4 regions of the Paenibacillus woosongensis genome follow, and region 2 is predicted to be linked to each of the others. Evidence: predicted binding sites of a transcription regulator. Region 2 holds the regulator's gene; each other region holds the start of a gene.

Region 1 (4,739 bases), 1.8 Mb from region 2:
GCCGGCCATGCCTGAGGTGATGACCTCCAAATTGGCCGGTACCTCGTTGATATTTTTGGCGATAATGTAGACTTTGCCCTTCTCCTCGGTTTTATTGACATGGTGCGTCATGAACCGTGTCAGGCCGCTAATCGTATCCCGGTACAGCATGCCTTCGGAGTACACAGGCTCAGGGCCATTATCCTTGAACAGCGTGTACGGCTCCGTCGAATAGGTGTAGGTGAGCCGTTCGTAGCCAAGGGCTTCTCCGCCGTTGATCGTAAAGTTGCTGCCGATCGGGGTGAAGAGCTTGGAGAACTCATCCTTCGTATACAGCGTCTCCGTCGTAATATTGATCGTATGCTCAATTTTTGAGGATGCCCCGTCGTTGTCCGTAACGATCAATTGGATAATGACGGGCCCCGGCGTAAAGAAAGCCGGATAGTTGTTCATCCATTGCCGGTCGACGATCTCGCCGTCTTCGTCATAGCTCAGGTCGGTAATCGTAATCGGTTCGCCCATCTTGTATTGGTCCTTGTCCGTCTTGAACTGGGCTACAGGAGGAACGTTCGGATTGGCGACGACGATCGTCCGGACATAAGGATCGCTCCACTCTCCATTGGCATCCTGGACGGAATAGGAAACCGTGTAAGTGCCCGCCGATGCAAAGATGTCCTGCCGTCCTTCCCATCTCTCATCGACGATGGGCACGCCTTTAGGGGAGGAGGACTTCGTTTGATAGAGCACCGTCGTTTCACCGGCTATAATTTTGTCGTTCAGCACCGTGAAGGAAGCAACGGGTTTGGTGGACAACTGCATGATGACCTTTTTGCCCTCTACTTTATAAGAAATGTTGAGGGCCTGGGTGATGGAGGTGAGCGGCACCATGAACACGTTATTGTCCTGGTAGCTGGCGCCCTTCATCGTCATCGTTTTGCCGTTCACACGGTAAGTCTTGCTGTCGGTCTTGAAGCGGAGCTCATCGTCCCCGTATTTGATAATCGTCTCCTTCGTCTTCGCGTCATAGGCGATTTGGTAACCGACCCGGTCGACCAGGGAGCGAATGCTGACATAGGATACGCCGTCCTTCACGGTCATGGGCTGGGAAGAGGTATACTCCTGGCCGTCCTGCTCCATGCGCGTGCTGTTCATATAAAGAATCAGCTGGCCTCCTCCGCTTGGCGGGGCAGCTGGGTTATCGGCCGCAGTGTCGGATGGACTACCCGGTACGGAAGTATCTGGCGTAGAATGGTCTGATGCTGAATCGCCTGCCGGCTGCTCCGATGCGGGAGCTTCAGGAGCTTGCGGCTTGGTTGAACCTTCGCTAGTATTGCCGGCTTCAGCGTTGCCGGATTCGGTATTGCCCGGTACAGTCGCGTCTGCCGGACTTTGTGCCGGAACGCCGTTCGAATCTGTAGTGCCAGCGGCTACCGCATTTGTTAAAGTATGTACCTGATGGCCTGGCAGGTTCTCCTCCTGGACGACTGAACCATAAACGGGTGCCTGCGCCATAGCGGCAGGTACAGCCAGTGCGGCCTGTAAGACGAGGAGCGCAGCTGCTAGAGAAATGCTTTTCAATTTCATCTTGATATAATGACTCCTTCTATTAAATATTTGACAATTAGAATAAATGAGTACGTAGCCACTTCCAGTTTTCTGTACCTCATGTTTAGACGCTGCATAGGGATGAAAAGTTACGGTCAAAGGCAAAAGATGCAGGTTGCCGTTTTGCTCAAGAGGCCCATTCACAATATCTCCACAAATGCAAATGTCTCGAAAAAACCTTGTCGCGATGCGGGTTTCCGGCGTTGTCAACACGCTGAACACCGCATTATGTGATTCTTGTCACAAAACGATTACTTTTTACCCGTTTATTTTCATAAATCCGTGATAGAATTCACAATAGTGAAACCAAAGATGAAAGAAGGGTGTATTTTTATGGATCCGGTAATGCTTGCGCGTATCCAATTTGCAGCAACAACAATCTTTCACTTCTTCTTTGTGCCGTTGTCCATAGGTCTGGTGCTGCTCATCGCGATCATGGAAACCATGTATGTGGCCAAAGGGAAAGAAATCTACAAGCGCATGGCCAAGTTCTGGGGGAAATTATTCCTCATTAACTTCGCCGTGGGGGTCGTAACCGGGATTCTGCAGGAATTTCAGTTCGGCATGAACTGGTCGGACTACTCGCGCTTTGTGGGCGACGTCTTCGGTGCTCCACTGGCCGTTGAAGCGCTATTCGCCTTTTTTATGGAATCAACGTTTATCGGGTTGTGGATTTTCGGATGGGACCGACTGTCCAAGCGAGTGCACTTGCTTAGCATTTGGCTCGTATCTCTCGGTACGATTGCATCCGCCTTCTGGATTTTGGCGGCCAACTCGTTTATGCAGCGTCCTGTCGGTTTTACGATCAATAACGGCCGGGCGGAAATGAATGACTTCTTCGCACTGATCAGCAACGGTCAGCTGTGGGTGGAATTCCCGCATACGGTGCTCGGCGCATTTGCGACAGGAGCGTTCCTCATTACGGGCATCAGCGCCTATAAATTGATGAAACGCCAGGATGTGGAGCTCTTCAAAAAATCGTTCACCATCGCGATTATTATCGGTTTGATTACTTCGTTTGCCACGGCATTGTACGGTCACCAGCAGGCGCAGTATTTGGTAAAGACCCAGCCGATGAAAATGGCAGCCGCTGAGAGCTTATGGGGCAAGAGCGGCGATCCGGCACCTTGGACGGTATATGCGCATATCGATCCGAAGACCGGAGAAAACACGTTTGAAATCAAAATTCCGTATCTGCTCAGCTTCTTGTCCTATAGCGAATTCTCCGGCGAGGTGAAAGGGATGAACGAGCTGCAGGCCGAATACGAGCAAACTTACGGTCCCGGCGACTACGTTCCGCCCGTGCGGACCACCTTCTGGAGCTTCCGGGTCATGGTTGCGGCAGGATCATTGATGATCGTGCTCGGGATGTACGGCACCTATCTGGCATGGCGCAAAAAGCTGGACCGTCCGAACAAATGGTACTACCGCATCATGCTGTGGGCGATTTCCTTGCCGTTCATTGCGAATACGTCAGGCTGGATCATGACGGAAATCGGACGTCAGCCGTGGACGGTGTTCGGCTACATGCGGACCGAGGACAGCATATCGCCGAGCGTCACCTCCGGCCAGATCCTATTCTCGCTTATCGCATTTACGGCAATTTATGCGGTATTGGCTGCAGTGATGGTGTATTTATTCGTTAAAGTGATTAAGAAAGGCCCTTATGCCGACAATGCGAATGATGATGAGCAATCGGCAGATCCATATGGTAAGGAGGGATACCATGCTATCTCTTAATGAGCTCTGGTTCATCCTCGTTGCAGTTCTGTTTATCGGTTTCTTCTTCCTCGAGGGCTTTGATTTCGGGGTAGGGATGAGTACGCGGTTTCTAGCTAAGAATGATATGGAAAGAAGGGTGCTGATTAACTCGATCGGTCCCTTCTGGGATGCGAACGAAGTCTGGCTGCTGACGGCGGGCGGCGCGATGTTTGCGGCCTTCCCGAACTGGTATGCCACGCTGTTCAGCGGCTACTACACACCGCTTGTCGTATTGCTGCTGGCCTTGATCGGCCGCGGGGTCGCCTTTGAATTCCGCGGCAAGGGGAAGAGCCAGCGCTGGAAGAACACTTGGGATCTGGCCATTTTCCTTGGAAGTCTGCTGCCTCCGTTTCTGCTCGGCGTGGTGTTCTCCGGGCTGCTCAAAGGACTGCCAATCGACAGCGATATGGAGATGAAGGCCGGATTGTTCGATATGGTCAATCTATACACTCTTATCGGCGGGATTACCGTTGTTGTTCTGTGTCTCGTCCACGGTTTGCTGTTCACGACCTTGCGGACGACGGGCAGTTTGCAGGAACGTGCCCGCAAGCTGGCGCATAAGCTGCTTATTCCGCTAGCGGCATTGTTCGTTATCTTTGGAGTGATGACGTACTTCCAAACGGATGTATTCGAGGTCCGTGCCTTGCCGCTGACGCTGATCGCAGTGGTTGGCCTGGGGGCCTTCCTACTTGCCGGACGGTTCATCAGCAAGAAAAGAGACGGCTGGGCTTTTGGGATGACGGGTACGTTGATCGCCCTTTCAATCTCTTCCGTATTTATTGGGTTGTTCCCGCGCGTCATGGTCAGCTCGATCAGCGAAGCTTACTCGCTGACGATTCACAATGCGGCGTCTGGTCCATATTCATTAAAGATCATGACGATTGTTGCGCTGACCTTGCTGCCATTTGTACTTGGCTACCAAATTTGGAGTTACTTCGTCTTTCATAAACGCATTAATGAGAAGGAGCATTTAGAGTACTAATGGGACGCGATTTAATGAAGTTTAAAGGGATCAAGCCGGTTCTTGCCGGGATCGGCGTTCTGACCCTCATTCAGAGCATCGCTATCATATTGCAGGCCAAATGGCTGGCGGAGGTTGTCTCCGTCCTGTTTGCCGGCGCTAAGCTGCAGGAGCAATTCGGCGGGGCCGTCTTGTTCCTGCTTGCTTTTATCGTCCGGCAAATTTCCTCGCTTCTGCAGCAGCGGATAGCTCACCGCTTCGCTGAGCGGACAGGCAAGGAGCTGCGCAAGCAGGTAATGGAGAAGCTGTTCGAGCTGGGCCCCCGGTTTGCGAAAAGAGAGGGCACCGGCAATCTGGTGACACTTGTCCTGGACGGCGTAACGAAGTTCCGCAACTATCTGGAGCTGTTCCTTCCCCGAATGCTGGCAACTGG
Region 2 (4,739 bases):
CAAGCTGTTTACGGATATTCAGGCAGGGCATCAGCTGCTGCCGGGGTACGAACGGCTGGTCATCGACGAAGCACATCATTTGGAAGATGTGGCAGGCAAGCATTTGGGGCTTCACATGAAATACTTTACGGTCGTACACACATTAACCCGCCTATTCAAGGACAGTAAGACAGGGCAGCTGCCTAATTTGAGAATGCAGCTGCAGAATACGCCCGGCGAGAAAGCCGCGGACTGGTGCACTGTAATCGATGGCATTTATCCTTCGCTGCTTGATGTGAAGGAAAGCTGGGACAAGCTGAGCGAAATGCTGTTCGCCCTAATGCCGGAACGAAGCGATGCGGCTCCTGGCGACCCGGGGCAATTTGTTCTTCGCTTGCTGCCGCACAAGAAACCTAAGGATTGGGATACGCTCAGTGCGCTAGAGAATCATATCTATGTGCTGCTGGGGGACATCGTCCGCAAAGGGGAACGGATGCTGAACGACATCCGGGACGAGCAGGAGGATTACGGGGCGGACAGCTTGCTGACGGATATCAGCGGTCTGCTCAAGGACTTGGCGACAGAGCGGGAAGCGATCCGTTCGTTTATGAAACTTGATGACGAGGACACCGTATACTGGATCGAAGGTAACGGGAATTACCGCAGCCGCTCCTTGCAGATTTACGCGGTTCCGATCGATGTGAGCCAGCAGCTCAAAAACTATTTCTTCGACAAAAAGAAGAGCGTGGTGATGACCTCGGCTACATTGTCCGTGGATAAGTCATTCCAGTACATGATCGAACAGCTTGGACTGCAGGAAGCCGCTGACAGCGACCGGCTGCTGACCTCCATGCTGCCTTCGCCGTTCAATTACAGAAACCAGGCGCTGCTCGTCATTCCGCGTGATTTCCCGAGCGTCAAAGGCAGCGTGGGGGATGAACATTTCGTGAAGATGCTGGTACAGTCGTTAGCCGAGACGGCTATAGCAACGCGCGGCCGGATGCTGGTGTTATTCACGTCATACCGGATGCTTCGCCAGGTCTATGACCCGCTGAAGGAGCAATTATCCTCCGAGGGAATTACCGTCATCGGCCAAGGTATGGATAGCGGCAGCCGCACGAAGCTGACCCGCAGATTCCAGGGCCAGGAAGCATCCGTGCTGCTCGGCACGAGCAGCTTCTGGGAAGGCGTGGACATACCGGGGGAGGCGCTGACCAGCCTAGCTATTGTCCGCCTGCCATTCCAGCCGCCGAACCATCCTCTCGTCGAGGCGAAGAGCGAAAGGCTTCAGAAGGAGAAGAAGAACCCATTCATGAAGCTGTCCGTGCCGCAGGCCGTCATCCGCTTCAAACAGGGGTTTGGACGCCTGGTGCGCTCTTCTCAGGATCGCGGGATAGTGGTGGTGTACGATACGCGCATCTTGGAATCTTACTACGGAAAATATTTCTTATATTCGCTGCCTGGGCCGAAGATGGAACATATGCCGACCGAGCAAATGGTACCGAGAATTTCCGAATGGCTGGATGTTCACGAAGTCCAGGGGGCAAAGGAGCAATAACCGTAATTCATATCGCGCCATTATAAGGGGAGAAAAGCTATGAAATCAGAAAAAATTTCCGATGCGGTTGTACGCAGATTGCCAGTGTATTTGCGTTTCCTCAATGAGCTGAGCCTTCGTGAAGTGCCTACGGTATCCTCTCAGGAATTGGGCCAGAAGCTTGATCTTAATCCTGCGCAAATCCGTAAGGACCTCGCTTATTTTGGGGATTTTGGCCGTAAAGGCATCGGCTACGACGTGTCTTATCTCATTGAAAAAATCCGGCAGATCCTCAATCTGGATCAGCAGATCAATGTAGCTCTAGTCGGAGCTGGTAATCTAGGCCAAGCGCTGTCTAACTATAATGCCTACCTGAAGGACAATATGAAAATCGTGGCGGTATTCGATGCCGCACCGTCCAAAATCGGCACCAAGATCAACAATATTACCGTTCAACCGATCGATGAGCTCGTGGAGACGGTACAAGCGATGAACATACGGATCGGTATCATTACGGTTCCTGATTTCGAGGCCCAGCGCGTGGCGGATCAGCTTGTTGCCGCCGGGATCGGAGCGATTCTTAACTTCGCGCCAACGATTTTGAAGGTGCCATCGGAGGTAAGAATACATGCGGCTGATTTCACGACGGACCTGCTCAGTCTTGCCTATTATTTGAATGACGGAAAGGAACTTACTTCGAATGAGTCGTAAACTGCTAATCACAAACGGTACGTTTGCCGTGCTGGAAGAACAAGAACCTGTCGTTAACGGTTATATGCTCGTTGAGGACGACCTTATTACCTATATTGGCTCCGAGCGCCCGGAAGGCAGCGAGAATGCGGAAGTTATGGACGGAAAAGGCCTGTTGTTTTTGCCTGGTCTGATCAATACGCACGGTCATGCGGCCATGTCGCTGCTGCGCGGTTACGGGGACGATATGGTGCTGCAAAAATGGCTGCAGGAGAAAATGTGGCCGATGGAAGCGAAGTTCACACGTAATGACGTGTACTGGGGAACTGCGCTGTCCGTACTGGAGATGATTAAGGGGGGAACGACAACCTTCCTTGATATGTATGATCATATGGACAAGGTCGCACAGGTGACGGAGGAATCCGGCATCCGCGGGGTACTAATGCGCGGGGCGATCGGGCTGTGCCCGCCTGACGTACAGAAGCAGAAGCTGGATGAAGCGGTTGCTTTTGCCCGCAATTGGCACGGCAAAGCGGACGGCCGGATTACGGCGATGATTTCGCCACACGCGCCTTATACTTGCCCGCCGGATTACATTGAGCAGTTCGTGCAGGCTGCACATGATCTCGACTTGCCAATGCATACACATATGTCGGAGACGCAGGCCGAGGTGGAGCAGAACGTCGCCGATTACGGGGCAAGACCGGTGGAGCATTTGCTTAAGCTGGGCATGTTCTCGCGCCCGACCCTGCTTGCGCACGGCGTTCATTTGACAGATGAAGAGATTGAAGTGCTCGCTGCCCATAAAGTTGCGATTTCACACAATCCAGGCAGCAATCTGAAGCTGGCTAGCGGCGTAGCGCGGGTTCCTGAACTGCTGAAGGCAGGAGTTACCGTTTCGCTCGGTACCGACGGCGCAGCGAGCAACAATAATTTAGACATGTTTGAAGAGATTCGACTCGCCGCTTTGATTCACAAAGGGGTATCAGGAGATCCGACGGCTGTGCCGGCGCTGGAGGCACTGCGGATGGGGACAGAATACGGGGCCCAATCCGTGTTCCTTAACAATACGGGCAAACTTGCCGCAGGAATGAAAGCGGATTTCATTGCGCTCAACACCGAGCAGGCTCATTTTGTGCCGAGAACCGATTACGTTTCTCATGTCGTATATTCCGCTGGACCGAAAGATGTAGAGCATGTATGGGTTGACGGGAAGCAAATCGTGAAGCACGGCGCGTGCCTCACCCTGGATGAAGAGCGGATTCGCCATGAGGCACAGGCGGCTTTTGAAGGTCTGTTATCCAGATAGCCTCAAGCTTGTTTAGGAAAGGAAGAGAAGGTTGAAGAAGAGAACCAAATGGATCCTGCTTTCTATCCTCATTCTGCTGCTTGTGCTCTTTGGCCTTCATCGTTTTTATGTATACGTCATGCAGGATACTTGGAATGAGGAATCAGCGGCGATTCAGACGGCTAAACAGCAAACGGGCATCGTATCGGTCGACAAGACGTGGAAATCGGTGTGGGACGAGGTATGCTGGGTAGTTCAAGGACAAAACGAGAACGGTGAAGAACTGATGGTCTGGCTGCCGGAAGGCGGGGAAGCGCATGAAGAGCTTCTTAGCGGCGGAACCAACGAGCAGCAGATCCGGGATATCATCAAAAGCCAGCTGCCGGGAATCAGAATCGTCAGGCTCATGCCGGGGATCTATGAGGGCGAATATGTCTGGCAGCTCTTTTACAAGGAGAAGGAGCATCACTACTATCAGTTTTTCAAGTTTAGCGACGGCTCGATTCTGCCTGATAAATTTACGCTGCCGAATCGTTGATCAAGATGGCGCAATCCATAAAGTATATAGGGAGAACCTCGCTCGGGTGGGCGAGGTTCTTTGCTATTCCCTAAAAATTTTAAATATATTCATACTTTGGTTTCGATATTACGCGAACTATATGTTATACTCTTATTTGTAGTTTGTGATATATCGAAGTATATCAATTCATGCAATATTTTATATATAACTAGGATAGGAGGAAGCCGCGAATGAAATTACGTATCGGACAAACTGTCGCTATCGCTGCTGTCTCTGCCGTATTACTGTTTGGCGGTTGGTTTGCCTATCGCCAATGGGCGATTGAAGCCCCGTTCCAAAAGCTGGTTAAGCAATACGAGGGCGTAGATCACGTTCAATTCAATATTACCCCCAAAGAGGTAGGATTGAAACTTGATCTTGCAGCCGGTACAGATATGGGTGGACTTGTCCGCCACATTGAGAAAGACGGCAAGAAGCTGCTCGGCAATCGCAACTTGAAGCTGGAAGTGACGGACCATTCAACGCCGGATTTGGATAAAATTTGGAGTGAGGCGCTGTTTTCCGTAGCTCAGGCGATGGAAAACAAACAATACACCGAAATACAGCATACGTTAGATCAACTGGTGCAGCAGCACGACGCGCTGCAGGCGACCGCGGACATGGATAATGAGAACGTCTATGTGACGTTGACCTATGGAACTGCAAGCAAGTATGTTATTTTGCCA
Region 3 (4,739 bases), 160 kb from region 2:
TAGCCGAAATCGAAGGCGTAGGCCCTAAATTCCCGTTGTCTGCCGAGAAATTGAGCCCCGTGCTCGCCTGCTACAAAGTGAAAACAGCGGAGCAAGGCATCGATCGTGCGCTGGAAGTTGTGCAATTTGGAGGCATGGGGCACTCGTCGGTTATCCATTCGAACAATGAAGACATCATTCAAAAATTTTCAGACCGCATGCCGACCTGCCGGATTCTGGTCAACCAGCCGTCTTCGCAAGGCGGGATCGGGGACATCTATAATACGAACCTGCCGTCGCTTACGCTGGGCTGCGGATCTTACGGACGCAACTCGACTTCGTCGAACGTTACGGCTGTTAATTTGATCAATGTGAAAAGGGTGAATCGTCGTACCGTGAATATGCAGTGGTTCAAGGTTCCAAGCAAAATCTATTTCGAGAAAAATTCGACGCAATATCTAGCCAAAATGCCGGACATCAGCCGGGTGCTGATCGTAACCGACCCGATGATGGTCAAACTCGGATATGTAGAAAGAGTCGAGCATTATTTGCGTCAGCGCCAAACTCCAGTTGCAATCGAAGTGTTCTCGGATGTTGAGCCGGATCCATCGACAACGACGGTGGAACGGGGAACCGAGCTGATGGCTAAATTCCAGCCGGACTGCATCATCGCACTCGGCGGCGGTTCGCCGATGGACGCTGCAAAAGGAATGTGGCTGTTCTATGAATATCCGGATACCGACTTCCATAACCTGAAGCAAAAATTCATGGATATCCGCAAACGGATCTACAAATACCCGCGTCTCGGTCAAAAAGCCAAATTCGTAGCGATTCCTACAACTTCGGGTACAGGTTCGGAAGTGACTTCGTTCGCAGTTATTACGGATAAAATCAACGGCAATACGAAATATCCGCTTGCCGATTACGAGCTGACGCCAGACGTGGCAATTATCGATCCTGAATTCGTATACAGCCTGCCGAAAGTGGCTGTAGCCGACACGGGCATGGACGTTCTGACGCATGCGATTGAAGCTTACGTATCGGTCATGGCGAATGATTATACGGACGGTCTTGCTATCAAAGCCATCCAGCTCGTATTCCAGTACCTGGAGCAATCGGCGTTGACCGGCGACAAGCTGGCGCGCGAGAAAATGCATAATGCTTCGACGCTGGCAGGTATGGCCTTTGCCAATGCGTTCCTGGGAATCAACCACAGCCTGGCGCATAAATGGGGCGGTCAATACCATACCGCACATGGCCGTACCAACGCGATTCTGATGCCGCACGTGATTCGCTACAACGCGAAAAAGCCTACGAAATTCGCAGCATGGCCTAAATACAAACACTTTGTGGCTGACGAGCGCTATGCGGAAATCGCCCGCATCCTGGGACTGCCTGCTCGTACGACGGAAGAAGGCGTCAAGAGCCTCATCAACGCGATCCGCGAGCTGAACAAGAAGCTTGGCATTCCGGCGAGCTTCCAGGAGCTAGGCTTCGATGCGAAGGACTTCGAAGCGCGCGTGGATTACTTGGCTGACCGTGCTTTCGAGGACCAATGTACGACGGCGAATCCGAAGCTGCCGCTGGTCAGCGAGCTTGCGGAAGTATACCGCGACGCATTCTACGGACGCTTTGAGGAGTAAAATCCGGGCTGCCTAAAATTTAAATAATTAGAATATAAGGCGTTCAATAAATAGTGACAAATATCACTCGAAACGTGATATTTGTCACAATCCTTTTGTCCAATCTGGTATATCATAGCAGTATAAAGATCCCTCATACGTTGATGAGTTGAATGGATTCGTATAAATGGTAAAAATGGGCTTATCAGTGTCTGAATTGTGAAAATTATCACAAATTTTAGGGATCCAAGGGTGCGGGATGTAGCCTTCAACCCCGCATACACTATATAAATGGAGGGAATACAGATGTCGGTGATTGAAAAAGAAGTACAAGAAGTACAGTCCGCATGGAGAGGTTTTAAAAAAGGGAAATGGATGAAGGAAGTCAATGTTCGCGATTTTATCGACCATAACATTGCCCCTTATCACGGTGACGAAGCTTTCTTGGCAGGACCTACGGACAACACGGTGGCCCTGTGGGATATCGTTTCCGATCTAACCAAGAAAGAGCGGGAAGCTGGAGGGGTGCTCGATGTTGACGTGAACACGCCATCTACGATTGTATCTCATGCTCCAGGCTATTTGGATAAGGAGAAGGAACAAATCGTCGGCGTGCAGGGCAGCGCACCGTTCCAACGTACGATCCATCCATTCGGCGGCATTAACATGGTTTTCAATTCCTGCAAAGCTTATGGATTTGATTTGCCGGAAAGCATTATTGAAATGTTTACGACGATTCGCAAGACGCATAACCAAGGCGTTTTCGATGCATATACTACGGAGATGAGAGCGGCCCGCAAAGCTGGTATTATTACAGGTCTGCCTGATGCTTACGGACGCGGCCGGATCATTGGCGACTATCGCCGGGTGGCCCTTTATGGCGTAGACTTCCTGATCAAACAAAAACAAAATGAACTGAAAGGTCTTGAAGTCGATGTGATCGACGAGGATGTCATCCGGCTGCGTGAAGAGCTGTCCGAGCAAATCCGCGCACTTGGCGAATTGAAACAGCTGGGTGAAATGCACGGCTTCGATATTTCCAGACCTGCGACGACCGCAAAAGAAGCATTCCAATGGCTCTATTTCGCATATCTGGCTGCTGTTAAGGAGCAGGACGGCGCGGCGATGTCCCTTGGACGCGTATCTTCCTTCCTCGATGTCTACATCGAGCGTGACCTTGCCGAAGGCACAATTACAGAAGTTGAAGCACAAGAGCTGGTAGACCATTTCGTCATGAAGCTGCGCATTGTGAAATTCCTCCGTACGCCGGAATACAATGAGCTGTTCAGCGGAGACCCTACTTGGGTAACCGAATCGATCGGCGGGATGACGGTACAAGGTGCTACCCGCGTAACCAAGAACAGCTTCCGTTTTCTGCATACGCTGTATAACCTGGGACCTGCGCCTGAGCCTAACCTGACCGTGCTCTGGTCTGAGCAATTGCCGGAGGCGTTCAAGAAATACTGCGCCAAAGTATCCATCGAGACAAGCTCGATTCAATATGAAAACGATGATTTGATGCGTCCGATCTATGGCGACGACTACGGTATCGCTTGCTGCGTATCCGCGATGGAAATCGGGAAACAAATGCAATTCTTCGGCGCTCGCGCGAATCTGGCCAAAGCGCTGCTGTATGCGATCAACGGCGGTAAGGACGAGAAATCCGGTGCTCAGGTTGCTCCTGAATTCCCGGCCATCACATCCGAATATCTCGATTACGATGAAGTGATGAAACGCTTCAAGCCGATGATGGAATGGCTTGCTAAATTGTATGTAAATACATTGAATGTCATTCACTATATGCACGATAAATACTGCTACGAGCGGATAGAAATGGCCTTGCATGACCGCGACATTCTCCGCACGATGGCTTGCGGTATCGCCGGCCTGTCCGTAGCGGCCGATTCGCTCAGTGCTATCAAATACGCGAAAGTCAAACCGATCCGCAACGAAAACGGCATCGCCGTAGACTTTGAAATCGAAGGCGACTTCCCTTGCTACGGCAACAACGACGATAAGGTTGACCAAATTGCCGTTGAACTCGTTGAGAGCTTCATGGAGATGATTCGCAAGCACAAAACATATCGTAACGCAATGCCGACGCAATCTGTTTTGACGATTACCTCCAACGTGGTATATGGTAAGAAGACGGGAACAACGCCAGATGGTCGTAAAGCAGGCGAACCGTTCGCGCCAGGGGCTAACCCGATGCACGGCCGCGATAAGAAGGGTGCGCTGGCATCCCTGAGCTCTGTCGCCAAGCTGCCTTACGAGCACAGCCTTGACGGTATTTCCAACACATTCTCGATCGTGCCAAAAGCGCTCGGCAAAGAACCGGAAATCCGCAAGAACAACCTGGTTGCCATGATGGACGGCTACTTCGGCAGCAAAGCCCATCACCTGAACGTCAACGTCTTTGACCGCGAACAATTGATGGATGCGATGGAGCACCCTGAGAATTATCCGCAGCTGACGATTCGCGTATCCGGCTATGCCGTTAACTTCATCAAGCTGACTCGCGAACAGCAGCTCGATGTCATCAACCGCACCTTCCATGGTTCGATGTAATACAGATAGGGGGATGGAATGCAATACATGCAGCCAATTACAGAAAGGGTGACGAAACATGCTTAAAGGTCGCATACATTCATTGGAGACATTCGGAACGGTCGATGGCCCGGGCATTCGCTTCGTCCTCTTCATGCAGGGCTGCTTGCTGAAATGTCAATATTGCCACAATCCCGATACATGGAGCCTGACGGACGGTAAAGAAATGACCCTGGAAGAGGTGCTTGCTGAAATTGAGCCGTACCTCAACTACTATCGGACGTCAGGCGGCGGGTTGACGGTCTCCGGTGGAGAAGCTACGCTGCAGGCGCCATTCGTAACGGAATTATTCCGTGAAGTGAAGAAGCGCTGGAATCTGCATACGACGCTCGATACGAACGGTTATAATGAAGGCCCGAAAATTATCGAGCTATTGGATGTCACCGATCTGGTCATGCTTGACTTGAAGCATATTGACAACGAGAAGCATATCAAGCTGACCGGCAAGCCGAACGAACGCATGCTGAACATGGCGAAATGGCTGTCTAAGGAAGGCCGCAGCATGTGGATCAGATACGTGCTTGTTCCAGG
Region 4 (4,739 bases), 180 kb from region 2:
GAGGCGCTGGCCACCGGTCACTTTAACTACCTTAACGTCGTATTTCAGCGAGACATCGGCGATCTTCTTCAAATCTTCCGGTGTCGTTACGCCCCCGTACATCCGCGGAACGACCGTATACGTTCCATCCTTCTGAATGTTGGCGTTCATCCGTTCATTGACGAAGCGCGATTCTTTCTCGTCCTCATGGGTGTCCGGATAGATCATACCCAGGTAATAATTGAGCGCAGGGCGGCACTTCGAACAGCCTTCCGGCTCATTCCAGCCGAGAACATGCATGACCTCTTTGGTCGTCTGCAGACCCTTGGCTTTGATCTCGGCGACGATTTCGTCGCGGCTGAGCGTGGTGCAGCCGCAGATGCCCTGCTTCGCTGCGGTTTTGAACCCGTCTCCCAGCACATATTGCAGAATTTGCTCAACGACCGGCTTGCAGCCTCCGCACGAACGGGTTGCCCCAGTGCAGGCCTTGATTTCGTCTACCGTCGTCAGGCCCTGGTTCGTAACTGCGTCAATGATACTTCCTTTGGTCACTCCGTTGCAGCCGCAGACGATTTCATCGTCGGACATCGTCTCGACCGTGGCCGCTTTCTTCGCCCCGCTGCCGCAGCAGCCTGTGCCCATCAGCGTATTGTACAGCTCGTCGGTCATGGTCGTTTTTTGTTTGATCAGCTTTTGCAGCTCCGCCGAATCCGTGATGTCCCCATACAGGACGGCGCCAACCATAATGCCATCTTTCAGCAAGATCTTCTTATACGTGCGCTTCCAATCATCCTTGCTCACGATGACCGTATGCTCGGGTCCGTCAATAAATTCGCCGGTCGAGAATACGTCCACGCCGGAAATTTTCAATTTCGTTGATACGACCGATCCCTCATAGGCGGCGGTTTCTACTCCGCAAATATGCTTTGCCAGCACCATACCCTGCTCGAAGAGCGGAGCCACGAGGCCGTAGCATACGCCGCGATGCTCATTGCACTCGCCTACCGAATATACGTCCTTCATCGACGTCTGCATGTAATCGTTAACGACGATGCCTCGGTTCACTTCGATGCCGCTGTTCCTGGCTACCTCAACGTTTGGTTTGATGCCTACGGCCATTACGACGAACTCTGCGTCCAGCACGGTATCGTCGGCAAAGCGAAGGCCGCTCACTCTCTCGCCGCCAAGCAGCTCGACCGTCTGCGCCTGCATTTTGAACTTAATGCCCTGGCGCTCCAGCTCCGCGCGCAGCATAAGCGCGGCCTGATGGTCCAGCTGCCGCTCCATCAGATCCTCCATCAAATGGACAACCGTAACGTCCATGCCCAATTGTACAAGCCCTTTGGCAGCCTCGAGCCCCAGCAGTCCCCCGCCGATGACAGCCGCTTTCTTGTACGTCTTAGCAGCCTCCAGCATCTGATTGCAGTCTGCAATATCGCGGAAGCCGATCACGCCTTGTTTGTCGCTGCCCGGAATAGGCAGAATAAATGAGTTTGATCCTGTCGCGATAATCACTTTGTCGTAAGGAACCCGCATCCCCTCTTCGGTCACTACTTCCTTGTGCGTTTCGTCAATTTTTACGACTTTGGTTCCCGTGTGCAGCGTAATACCGTTGTCCGCATACCATTGCCAGTCATTAAGCACGATATCGTCGATCGTCTTGCTTCCCTCAAGCACATAAGAGAGCATGATGCGATTATAGTTCGGATGCGGCTCACTGCCGAATACCGTAATTTCAAATTGTGTTGTCAGCTTCAGAATTTGTTCGACTGTACTGATTCCGGCCATCCCGTTCCCGATCACGACCAGTTTAGGTTTGTGAGTATTCATATCGAAGAATGCCTCCTTCTTAACTTGATCCTTCGTTTCCATTTCATGGTGTTATTATATAATTAAAATTTTATGAGATTGTGATTACATTCACATTAATTGTGAATATTATCACAAGAACTGTCACATTTTTCTTTTCTTCCCGCTTGCAGCCTGCATTTCGCGAAAATCGGCCTTGCGCAATTTTAGTCCAATCTTCGCGAAATGCAATCCCTCAGAGCACAGGATCACCAATTTACATTCTGATCAGCTCCAGCTGCACGTTATCATGCGGTTTAAGGCGCATTTCCAGCCCGTTCTCCTTAAGCTCTTTATGATTTACCTTTAAAACCCACATTTCATGCATGCCCGGCTGTTGCCCATTTACCGCGATAATCTGCTTGTTGTTCAAATTGAATGTAACGATTCCGCTCATTCTCAGCAGATCCCTTACCGTAATGTTATCTTCATACCGTTTCACAAACTGCAGCCGTTCCCCGCCGCCAGCGACGCCATAATTTACGGTTAATATGATCGCTTCCTGTCCCGTCAAATCCCCTTCACTGCTCACCGTCTTGACATAGACGAGGATAACGTCGCCCTTCTTCAGCTTAGTGTTCCAGTCCTCCAGCTTCAAGTCCTGCTTGTTTAATTTCACGCCCCATTCCAGAGTCGTATCCAGCGCTACATCCCCAACGGACAAGATGCCTTTGCCATCACTCGTAAGCTGGATCAGCTGACTCTCCAGCGCCTGCCGTACGGTAAGTCCCTCCATATAATCAAAATGAATACTGCTGGTTACATCAGGGATCAAGGTGCTTCCATCGATTTTCAAAGTAATGTCATGTTCCTCATGCTTATGTTCCACCGGAGCCGGAGGCTCTTCTATAGTCTGCGACGCACAGCCCGTCCCGAGCAGAGCGAGCATGGCGGTCAACATTGATATAAAAGCCGTCTTATAGTTCATATCTGCACCTGCTTTCCATTTAGGCCTCACCCGAGTTCTCTCTTTCTAGCATAACGGACTCGATTCCAGTTCTCAAACATAGATGCAGAGCAAAGTATTTTAAAGTACATATACTATAGTAGACCACCGACCATTTCTACCAACAAAAAAAGGCCCCCTCTTCAGGGCAGCCCGCATCTAGAACAATAACATGATAACTTCAATTTCGTTATTCGCTTTTAAGTATATCGTGGTCAACGTAGCGTTCGCCATTAAGCTCGCTGATTAATTCGATGGCTACCTTAGCTCCGTCGCCTGCGGTAATGATCGTATGGACGCTGACGCCGGCAGCCGTGCCCGCTGCCCAGATCCGCGGCTTGCTCGTTCTTCCAGCTCCGTCCGTCTGGATCACCGTCTTGATCCGCGGTTCCGTGCCTTCCTTCAGTTCGAGCCCGATGGAGCTGGCCAAATCGGTCAGGACGCCCGTAGCCAGAATAATATGGGATGCTTCAAAGCTGCGGCCTGAATCCGTCTTCACGGTCACTTTCGAACCGCCATTCGTATCAATGGCCGTTACCTTCTCTTCGATGAATTTGGCCCCGAACTTCTCTGCCTGTTCACGTCCAATTTGCAGTAACTCCGGACCGGATATTCCTCTGGCTCCATAATGGTTCTCGATCCATGCCCGTTTAGTCATGCTCGTATTGCTATCAAGCACAAGGGTCTCCTTCCCTGCCTTTGCCAGGAACAAAGCTGCGCTGGCTCCCGCTGGCCCTGCTCCGATCACAATGACCTCAGCCACAAGTACACCCACTTTCGTTATTATTCGTGCCGATCCGTCTCAGGTAACGGCACGAAGCTTATTCGATCCATTTCTCGGCCCAGCATTGAACCTCGCCCATGACCGGTCCTAATGCCAGCCCTTTTTCCGTCAGCTCATATTCGATTCTCACCGGCGTCTCCGGATATACGTGACGGACGAGAATGCCTTCATTCTCCAGATCCTTCATCCGTTCGGACAGCATTTTATCGCTCATCGACGGAATCAAGTTGGAGATGTCCTTAAATCGCTTAGGCCCGGTCATCAACGAATGAATGATCAGTCCGTTCCAGCGCTTGCCCAAGATCGAGAATGCCGACTCGAACCGCGGACACAGCGTATGATGCGCATCTTCCATTGCTCTTCACCTCTCTACCCGAGTGAACTCGGAAAACCTAAAACTTACGTTTAGTTAGTATATATCAACCTTAACATATTTTTTACACCGTGAACACTGGGATAATATTTGATTATACCGCAAAAAGAGCGCAGAGTGAATCCGCTTTAAGTTTCATTTCTTCCTTGCCTATCTACTTGTCACGCGCCATCTAACAAAAAGCGGCTACCGAGGCGGTAGCCGCTAATTCTAGTATACTGCTTCCTTAACCAATTATACCCACCACATATCGGTGGCGGAATCCTCGATCATGATTCCCTGTAGATTGCGTACCGCCTTCGTGAAGCCTTCCTCAATCGACATCAATCCGTCTTCATGCTCGATGCTGATCACATAGTCGTAGCCGACCAGGCGAAGAGCGCTGATGATATCGCTCCACGTCTTAAGATCATGGCCGTAGCCGACCGTACGGAACTGCCAAGCCCGGTCCATCATCGCCGTATACGGCTGCATGTCCGTAATGCCGTGCATATTGACATTGATTGGGTCCACCGAAGTATCCTTCGCATGGAAATGGTGAATCGCTCCCGCCCGGCCCAGAATGGAAATCGCCTGTACCGGATCGATGCCCTGCCACCACATATGACTCGGATCCAGGTTAGCTCCGATCACTTCGCCTGCGGCCTCGCGCAGACGCAGCAAGGTCCCAGGCGTATGGACGGAAAATCCGCCATGAAGCTCTAGACCAATTTTCACATTGCGGTCCGCAGCATATTTTCCCCATTCCGTCCAATAAGGGATCACTTTGTTCTCCCACTGCCAGTCCAGTATTTCCTGGTAATCGTTCG

What was found. The regulator Rex, encoded in region 2, represses fermentation and respiration genes when NADH is low (regulators of the CRP and FNR family bind a similar motif). The targets are predictions, from matches to a motif close to TTGTGAAATATTTCACAA.
Region 1: a site for Rex is predicted at 1,813-1,830, ahead of QNH46_RS22875 (cytochrome ubiquinol oxidase subunit I). Genes of this name have one in related genera too.
Region 3: a site for Rex is predicted at 1,819-1,836, ahead of pflB (formate C-acetyltransferase). Genes of this name have one in related genera too.
Region 4: a site for Rex is predicted at 1,909-1,926, ahead of nirB (nitrite reductase large subunit NirB). Genes of this name have one in related genera too.

Annotation. Positions count from the first base shown of each region.
Region 1 is NZ_CP126084.1:4,969,588-4,974,326, reverse strand. It holds gene QNH46_RS22880 (stalk domain-containing protein) at 1-1,563, opposite strand, end outside; gene QNH46_RS22875 (cytochrome ubiquinol oxidase subunit I) at 1,918-3,324, shown strand; gene cydB (cytochrome d ubiquinol oxidase subunit II) at 3,311-4,327, shown strand; gene cydD (thiol reductant ABC exporter subunit CydD) at 4,327-4,739, shown strand, end outside.
Region 2 is NZ_CP126084.1:3,131,588-3,136,326, reverse strand. It holds gene dinG (ATP-dependent DNA helicase DinG) at 1-1,537, shown strand, start outside; gene QNH46_RS14315 (redox-sensing transcriptional repressor Rex) at 1,577-2,227, shown strand; gene QNH46_RS14310 (amidohydrolase) at 2,217-3,515, shown strand; gene QNH46_RS14305 (cell wall elongation regulator TseB-like domain-containing protein) at 3,547-4,032, shown strand; gene QNH46_RS14300 (hypothetical protein) at 4,245-4,739, shown strand, end outside.
Region 3 is NZ_CP126084.1:3,294,455-3,299,193, reverse strand. It holds gene adhE (bifunctional acetaldehyde-CoA/alcohol dehydrogenase) at 1-1,622, shown strand, start outside; gene pflB (formate C-acetyltransferase) at 1,908-4,169, shown strand; gene pflA (pyruvate formate-lyase-activating protein) at 4,228-4,739, shown strand, end outside.
Region 4 is NZ_CP126084.1:3,308,353-3,313,091, forward strand. It holds gene nirB (nitrite reductase large subunit NirB) at 1-1,809, opposite strand, end outside; gene QNH46_RS15250 (hypothetical protein) at 2,045-2,728, opposite strand; gene QNH46_RS15255 (FAD-dependent oxidoreductase) at 2,964-3,536, opposite strand; gene QNH46_RS15260 (winged helix-turn-helix transcriptional regulator) at 3,595-3,912, opposite strand; gene QNH46_RS15265 (sugar phosphate isomerase/epimerase family protein) at 4,165-4,739, opposite strand, start outside.